2 regions of the Planococcus rifietoensis genome follow, and region 1 is predicted to be linked to the other one. Evidence: predicted binding sites of a transcription regulator. Region 1 holds the regulator's gene; the other holds the start of a gene.
The links. Region 1 encodes LexA, which represses DNA repair genes until DNA is damaged. Its sites were predicted from a motif close to CGAACATATGTTCG; they were not measured.
Positions count from the first base shown of each region.

Region 2: AUC31_RS14910 (Y-family DNA polymerase) is a predicted target of LexA. The motif match lies at 1,884-1,897, and genes of this name have one in related genera.

Region 1 covers NZ_CP013659.2:1,648,976-1,653,401, forward strand. The annotation lists gene AUC31_RS08195 (DUF896 domain-containing protein) at 5-238, opposite strand; gene AUC31_RS08200 (YneB family resolvase-like protein) at 297-950, opposite strand; gene yneA (cell division suppressor protein YneA) at 947-1,264, opposite strand; gene lexA (transcriptional repressor LexA) at 1,432-2,052, shown strand; gene AUC31_RS08215 (hypothetical protein) at 2,206-2,409, opposite strand; gene AUC31_RS08220 (hypothetical protein) at 2,470-3,000, opposite strand; gene glnA (type I glutamate--ammonia ligase) at 3,193-4,426, opposite strand, start outside.
Region 2 covers NZ_CP013659.2:2,999,457-3,003,882, forward strand. The annotation lists gene AUC31_RS14905 (GTP-binding protein) at 1-464, opposite strand, end outside; gene AUC31_RS14910 (Y-family DNA polymerase) at 611-1,867, opposite strand; gene AUC31_RS14915 (SDR family NAD(P)-dependent oxidoreductase) at 2,039-2,788, shown strand; gene AUC31_RS14920 (fumarylacetoacetate hydrolase family protein) at 2,830-3,720, opposite strand; gene AUC31_RS14925 (hypothetical protein) at 4,137-4,424, opposite strand.

The sequences.
Region 1 (4,426 bases):
AGTATTAATTCAAATACTTATTCTCCCGTTTATTTTTAATTTTGTCTGGCGTTACGTCTTTTCCTTCCGGATCGATGACGGTGACATTTTCAATCGTTCCACGCATCGACTTGCGGAAACTTTGCAAGTATTCCTGGCGCAGCGCCGATTGTTCTTTTGCTTCTTCTTGCGACAGCCCGTCGCGCTTGGACTTTTTGGACAGTTCATTGATGCGTCCGATCTTATCTGGAGATAGCATGTAAAGTCCCCCTTTCTACTGCTCCATGGTACAAAAAAAGGCGGGACAGTGCAAGATTTCAGCTTTCTTTCATTTGCTGGTACTCGCGGAAACGGCGGTGCACCGTCGCTTTGCTTGCTTGGTAGCCGAAGCCTTGCAGCGTAACCGCGATTTCATGGAAGGTCAAGCCGCTCGCTTTTAGGCTGACGATCTGATCTACCGGAAGATCCAGTCGCTCACGGCCGTCCGGATTGCCTTTTCCTTTTAAATTGCGCTCGGGCTTATAGCCATTCTCCACCGCACGCTTCATGCCCCGTTTGATCTTGGCATTGTGGATTTTGCGCTGGTATTCTTCCACGATGGCCAAAATTTCAAGGACCATGTCATCCATATCGTTCAAGGCGATCGGGCCATGATCCGATAGCGTATAGACATCGACCTCATGTTTTTTCATGACATGCAATAAAGCGATACGTGCATGCCCTCTGCCAAGGCGCGTCTCATCTTGGATGAACACGGCATCGACCTTTTGGCTCTTCACTTGATTGAGCATCTCGAGAAGCCCTTCACGATCCATTTCATATCCGCTGTGCTGGTCACTGTATACATCTTCCACCAGGTAGCCTTGCTCGAATGCAAACGACAGCAATTCTTCTTCCTGCCGTTCGAGCGAAGTTTCCTGCTCGTCTTTAGTGGTACTGACACGGCAGTAAACTAAAGCTTTTTTCTTCATTCTGCATCACCTGCATAATATTTAGTTTCATCCGGCGTGAAGTTCAACTGTTCTGCTGGAATCTTCAATGATTGCCCTGCCACGATTTTCGTCGTCTTCAAATTATTCACTTCCATGATCTCTTCTATCCATTCATGATGGGGAGTTTCGCCGCTGAACGATTCAGCTAACTCCCATAGCGTATCACCTTTTTCAATTTGCAGCTCGCCCAATTGCTGCTTTTCGGCGTTATGGCTGATCACCGTGTAAAATGTAAACACTACTATGAGTGAGAAAAAGAAAACTAAATATGAGTTCCGTCGAAAGAATGTCATTCAAGCCGCCCCCTTTAGGATATTTGTTCGGAATGTATGTTCTCATAGTAAAGCGAACAGACGTTTCTTGTCAAGATTAAATTCGAACCTATGTTTGCATTTCAATGCCCGAGTTGCTATACTATAGATAGTTAATCTTGAATAAATCCTATAAAGAGGTGAAACTGGTGAAAAAAGTATCTAAGCGTCAGGAAGACATCCTGAATTTCATAAAAGATGAAGTCCGTGCAAAAGGCTATCCACCCTCCGTCCGGGAGATTGGCGAAGCGGTCGGCCTTGCATCCAGTTCGACAGTCCACGGCCATCTAGCGAGACTCGAAAGCAAAGGGCTGATCCGCCGCGACCCAACCAAACCAAGAGCCATCGAAATCATCGGCTCAGAAGAAGCGCTCATCGATAAGAGCCCTGTCCTCCATGTGCCACTCATCGGTAAAGTCACAGCGGGGATGCCGATCACCGCCATCGAAAACGTCGAAGAATACTTCCCGCTGCCTCAAACTTACGGCACGGAAGAAGACCATATCTTCATGTTGGAAATCATGGGTGAAAGTATGATCGAAGCCGGCATCCTGAATGGCGATTATGTCGTCGTCAAGCAACAGCAGACTGCGGATAATGGGGACATCGTTGTCGCCATGACCGAGGAAAATGAAGCAACCGTTAAACGCTTTTTCCGTGAGGACAATTACTTCCGCTTGCAGCCCGAAAATTCGTCAATGGATCCGATTATTGTCGACCAGGTGAGCATTCTCGGAAAAGTCGTCGGCGTCTACCGCCAAATCCATTAAACATATAGCCTTAATACACAAAACGATAGAAAAAAGGAGGAAAGCAAAAGTTCCTCCTTTTTTCTATCGTTTTGTGTCTACCTATAATTATCTTATGTAATCTTGATGATAGAAAGACAGCCGGAGATGCTTATCTCCGGCTGTCTTATTTTTTTAGTTTGCTTGCGTTTCTGTTACGACGATGTATTTTACCAAGTTGATGGTGATGCGGTAAATCTTGCCATTCGCTTCGTCCGTCAATTCATAAGTGCCGTTCGATGGCACTTGGCTGATGGCCGATTCCTTGTCGATCGCTTTTACTGTATGCACGATGGTATTCCCTTGATCAAAGAAGAATTCTACTTGAAACGTTTTCACCGAGATTCCTCCCTTCAAAATGAATGGAAATGCATATATTAGTGTAGCATAAACTGTTGTTTAGTTTCGGTTTTGCCATTCCTTGAAAATCATCACTTTCAGAGCCAGCATTTCTTCCTCATTTAAATCGTCGTCGAGTTCATCCATGACCTGTTCAGCTGTCATCGTGTCGTTTTCAACTGCATTTTTCATTTTCAGCAAGTTGCGGAAGCCGACTTTTTCCATCATGACACTTGCCGCATCTTCCTTAGTATCAAAAGCCAATTCCTGCTCTTCCGGCACTTGCGGTGGTTCAATTTCGATAGAATCGCTTTCATTAATTGCTTCTTCTTCCAACTGGCCCTCCATCCCGCTTTCTTGAGATTCTTGCGGAATCTCTTGCTGGGACTGCCATTCTTCCATATAGCGGCTGACTTCCGGATCCGCTTCGATTTGCTGGACCATTTCCTCCATCTTGCCGCTTTGCTCGAGTTCTTCAAATGCTTTTTGCGCTACTGCCTCCGAAGATAGATTCGGTCCCACTGCATACAAAGCGATTCCCGCGAACGAAAAGGCAATGAGAAAGACGATGATGACATTCATAAACCGCATTTTATCCCTCCAGATATTAAAAGTTCTTTCATATAAGTAAAATCTTACCACGTTTTCATCTGTCAGCGTATGTGTGAAAGGACACAAACTTTAGACAGTTTTCCTAGCGTTCGCTTTACGCCGCTTACCGTATGGCCTAAGTCATTTTCCATCATAAAAAAACCGGAGCGCTGGGCTCCGGTTTTTTCGCTATTAATACATTTTCAAGTATTGCTCGCGCTCCCATGGGTGCACGCTTGTTCTGAACATATCCCATTCGATTTCCTTCGCTTCCACGAAGTTATTCAAAATGTGTGAACCGAGCGCTTTTGTCATGACTTCATCATTTTGCAACTCGTCAAGTGCTGCATACAATGTGCCTGGCAGATCTTCAATGCCGACTTCTTTGCGTTCTTTGCGGTTCATTGCATAGATATTGCGGTCAACAGCTTTTGGCGGAGTCAAATCACGCTTGATGCCGTCAAGTCCTGCGCCTAGCAATACAGCCATAGCCAAGTAAGGGTTAGCAGCAGGGTCAACTGAACGCACTTCTACGCGTGTAGACAAGCCGCGTGAAGCAGGGATGCGGATCAGCGGGCTGCGGTTTTTACCTGACCAAGCGATGTAGCAAGGTGCTTCATAACCTGGTACAAGGCGTTTGTACGAGTTGACTGTCGGGTTTGTGACAGCTGTGAATGCTTTCGCGTGCTCGATGATGCCTGCCATGAACTGGTAAGCCGTTTTGCTCAGCTTCAAATCGCCATCTTCATCTAGGAAAGCATTTTCGTTGCCTTTGAACAAGGAAACGTTCATGTGCATGCCTGATCCGTTGACGCCGAACAATGGTTTCGGCATGAATGTTGCGTGAAGGCCGTGTTTACGGGCAATCGTCTTAACAACCAATTTAAACGTTTGGATATCATCGCAAGCTTTGATGGCATCCGCATATTTAAAGTCAATTTCATGCTGTCCTGGAGCTACTTCGTGGTGGGATGCTTCGATTTCAAAGCCCATTTCTTCCAGTTCAAGCACGATGTCGCGTCGGCAGTTTTCGCCAAGGTCCATCGGCGCCAAGTCAAAATAGCCGCCGTGGTCATTCAACTCAAGAGACGGTTCGCCTCTTTCATCAAGTTTGAACAGGAAGAATTCCGGCTCTGGCCCTAGGTTGAAATGAGTGAATCCAAGTTCTTCCATCTCTTTCAAGACACGCTTCAAGTTTGTGCGTGGATCGCCAGCAAATGGCGTTCCGTCTGCATTGTAAATGTCGCAGATTAGACGTGCAACTTTTCCTTTTCCTGTAATCCATGGGAATACAACCCATGTATCAAGATCTGGGAACAAATACATATCGGATTCTTCGATGCGGACAAAGCCGTCGATTGAAGATCCATCAAACATCATTTTGTTATCGAGTGCTTTTTCAAGCTGTGATGTTGGGATTTCTACG
Region 2 (4,426 bases), 1.4 Mb from region 1:
TTTCGGTCGAGCAAAGTTTCGCCGGAAGCGAAATCGCGCCAGAAGCCGTGGCCGTCGACGACTGTCACCATCGTGTCGAGCCGGCACATGGCGGACAGGTCCACCCCGAGCACGTCGTCCATATAGCTGAAGGTCTGTGCGACTGGAACCGGCTCGCTAATGCCGGACGATTCGATGACAATATAATCGACATCGCCCTCACTCGCCAACTTCTCGACTTCCACGATCAAGTCTTCGCGCAATGTGCAGCAAATACAGCCATTTTGCATTTCGACCAGTTTTTCTTCTGTGCGGGAAAAGCCGCCGTTTTGGACAAGTGCGCTGTCGATATTCACTTCGCTCATGTCGTTGACGATGACTGCGACTTTCAAGCCTTCGCGGTTCGTTAAGATATGATTCAATAGCGTCGTCTTGCCCGCGCCCAGGTATCCGCTCAATACAGTAATGGGGATGCGCTTGTCCATATGATCTAACTCCCTTATTGTTTCAATCAATAAATCGTAATTATTACGTTTTATATATTAAAGCGCTTTGATCATTTGTGCAAGTATTTTTTCAGCAGAATAAAAAGCCCTGCCATATTGGCAAGGCTTGCTTTATATCAAACACTTCATTTTTTATGCCCGCCGATCAGCTTCGTGCGGTCAATCGCCGTGCCGGCGTCTGTACCGGAAACGCCACGGTAAATCGCGGTCGGCCCGTGCTTGCGCTTGATCGCATCCATCGCTGCGCCAAGGCGCCGCCTTTGCCATTTATCCGCTTCGAACAAGCTCAGCTGCATCGAAGTTTCGTCTTCCAGATTGGTGATGGACAGCGAGATTTGACGGACGGGCTGGCCGGTGTAGAATTCCCGGAACAGTTCTTTGCACACAGCGTAGATTTTCAAGGTGTCGTTGGTTGCTTCGTCGATCGAACGCGAGCGTGAGAAGCCTCCGCCGAATGAAGTTTTGCTGTAGCTCATGCCGAGATGGATCGTGCGCCCTGCCATGCGCACTTCCCGTGTGCGCATCGCGACATCTTCACACATTTCCAGCACAATCGTCAGGATGTCTTCACGCGTTTCATAATCGCGGTAAAGAATTTGGCCTTTCCCGAAACTTTTCTGGCCTTCGATGAGCAGCGATCCAAGTTCCGAGTAATCGATGCCGCGCGCGTGCTGGTGCAGTTGATGACCCATGATGCCGAAGCGGTCCTCTAGCCGTTTGACGTCCGCCCGCGCCAAGTCGCCGACTGTGAATATTCCCATATTATTGAGGTTGCGTTCCATTCGGCTGCCAATGCCCCACATTTTGCTGAGCGGGGAAACCGGCCATAATTTTCTCGGCACGTCTTTCATCGTCCAATGCGCGAGCCCTTTTTTCTTGCCTTCGAGATCGAGTGCCAGCTTGGCCAGCAGCATATTCGGCCCGATGCCGACTGCAGATGGCAAGCCGAACTGGCGCATGATCGAATCCTGCATGTCGATGGCTGCTTTTTCCGGAGTTCCATACACATGAATGATGCCCGTCAAATCGATGAAACTCTCATCCACACTGTAGACATGGATGTCTTCTTTTGGCACGTACTGGGCGAACAGGTCGGTAATGGCCATCGAAATCTCCAAGTAAAACTGCATCCTCGGCTCAATGAGCAGGATATCCGGGTGATCCGGAATTTCAAATAGCCGTGTGCCGGTTTTGACACCGAAGCGTTTTTTCATTTCCGGCGAGGCTGCGAGCACGACGCTGCCTTTTCGCTCCTGGTTTCCGACGATGGCGATGCACGCTTCCATCGGATCAAGGCCGCGCTCGACTGCTGAACAGCTGGCGTAAAAACTGCGCATGTCGATACAGGCGATATAGCGGGGCTTTCCTGTTTGTTTTCCCATGACGCCACTCCTATATAGAACGTTTGTTCTTATTTTAATGGAAAAGTTAGAAAGCGGCAAGAGGCAAAAGAAAGGAATTCCCAAAAAGACAGAATGTTTTGAACTAATTTGGGATAATCAGTAAACTTAAAGAGCAAAGATGGAAAGATCAATTCAAGGGGGAATGAAATAATGGCAAGATTGGAAGGAAAAGTGGCCGTCATTACCGGAGGCGCTGGCGCTATCGGCAAAGTGACGGCGAAACGTTTTTTGGCGGAAGGGGCAAAAGTCGTACTCGTCGATATTTCCGAAAAAACGCTCCAAGAAACGAAGCAAGAATTAAGGGGCGGCGTGGAAATTGTCCAAGCCGATGTTTCCAAAGAAACAGACGTCAAAAACTATGTCAACAAAGCGGTCGAAGCGTTCGGCAAGATCGACGTGTTCTTCAACAATGCAGGAATCGAAGGGCGTGTCGCTCCGCTCACCGAGCAGACGGTGGAAGATTTCGATCAAGTCATCGCCATCAATGTGCGCGGCGTCTTTCTCGGCATGAAGCACGTGCTGCCGATTATGTACAAGCAAGGCTCCGGGAGTGTCATTAATATGTCGTCGGTGTCGGGCCTTAGCGGTTCACCGAACGTCAGCCCATATATCACATCGAAGCACGCGGTCGTCGGTTTGACGAAAGCCGCAGCTTACGAAAGTGCGCGCCATCAAGTCCGCGTCAATTCGGTCCACCCGTCGCCGGTCAATTCACGCATGATGCGCTCGCTCGAAGAAGGACTCGGTACAACCGAAAAAACTTTGTCGAAAACGATTCCGCTCGGCCGCTACGCCGAATCCGAGGATATCTCCAATCTAGTGCTGTTTCTCGCTTCCGATGAAAGTACGTTCATCTCAGGCGCCCAGTACCGCGTGGATGGCGGCATGGCCGCATTATAGAAAAAGGCGGACACCCACCATTCGGGATGTCCGTCTTTTATTTATTCACGGCCCGGCAACTTCAAATCTTCGACCGGGTTGTGCAAAGTTTGAAATCCATCGATGCGGCATTCGACCACGTCGCCGTCGCGGATGACGACGGCCCCCGGCGTTCCGGTTGAGATGATGTCTCCGGGCAATAGCGTCATCACTTCCGAATGAAACGCAATGAGCTCCCGCGGGCGGAACGTCATATTCGAGACGCTGTTTTTCCGGTGGACTTCCCCGTTCTTGACGGTCGCCACCGTCAGTTCAAGTACGGCCTCCACTTCGTCAGGCGTCACGAGTTCCGGCCCGAAACTAAAGAAAGTGTCGAAACTTTTCGCGCGCGTCAAATAGCGCGGATTCTTCTCGAGAATGTCTTCAGCGGTCATATCGATAACCGTCGTGAAACCCGCCACCACATCGAATGCATCTTCTCTTGAAACATTCTTACATTCGGTTCCGATAATGATGCCGAGCTCCGCTTCAGCCGTCACCCGGTTAGACTGCTTCGGCAGCTCGATTGCATCGCCCGGCCCAATGATCGTCGTATCGGGTTTCATGAAACTCGCCGGTTCGGTGTCTGGCGATACTTCCTTCAAATCGGCCGCATGCTCGGCATAATTCAGCCCGATGCCCCAGATTTTTCGCGGATGGCGGTATAAAGGCGCGTAATCCGCTTCGGAAAACGCCATGAGCGATGCTTCGAGCGCCCCTTCAGGCATGCGTTCGAATTCTTCCCTCAGCCACCTCTTCAAGAGCTCGAGTTCTCCTGTTTCGATCAGCGTGAACAAATCGGTCGGCCAGTTTTCTGCCGTATGTTCGTTGAGCTTGCGCAATGGCAAAAAGCCGTCCTTCATGACCAGTGCCGCTTCTTCCGTGCCGTTCCACTGGATTGTCGCGAGGCGCATCACACCTCCCCCTTTCCTTTCCCTTTATTTCGGTTTCTTCCGGCCGAAACCCTGCCGAAAGACAGAAAAACAGGCCTTCCTTCTAAAGGAAAGCCTGTTAGCAGAATGTTGAACAACTCCGTAACACACTATAATTCAAAAGATTTTAGCCTCTTCGATTTCTAAAAATCAATGACCTAGCTAATTATTTGGAGAAGCGTTCGCTCGTAAACCCTTCTGCTCAATAATGCTGCGCATTACGTTCGCAAAGATAATGTCTCCCATAGGTCGACCTTATCTTTCCAGTGGTAAAGCGAGACGACCGAGACCCCGCAAGACGCAAAGCGGCTGAGGAGGCTTGGGCGCGAGCCCACGGAAAGCGAGCGATAAGCTTCGGAAAATACGACTTTCTTGAGTTTCTCAAAAGCCTGCTGGTTTCAATCGTTTTCTTTTAATCCATCGATATATTGTTTCGCTTCGAGGAGCGAATAGCCGAATGCGAGACGCGCCGCTTTAATGGCCCGGATTTCCTGACCTTCAGCGATCAAGCGCCGCAGCTCACCATTGATTGCCGGTTCTTCCAATGTGACTTCCGCTTCCAATTGTTCAATGCGTTTTGACATATGCTTCATGCGCACCTCCAATGCCTGGATTTGCTGGCTCAGCAATAAATACACCGCGCCAACAGCCCCTAATGACAATCCGATTAGCCATATCCAATCCATGC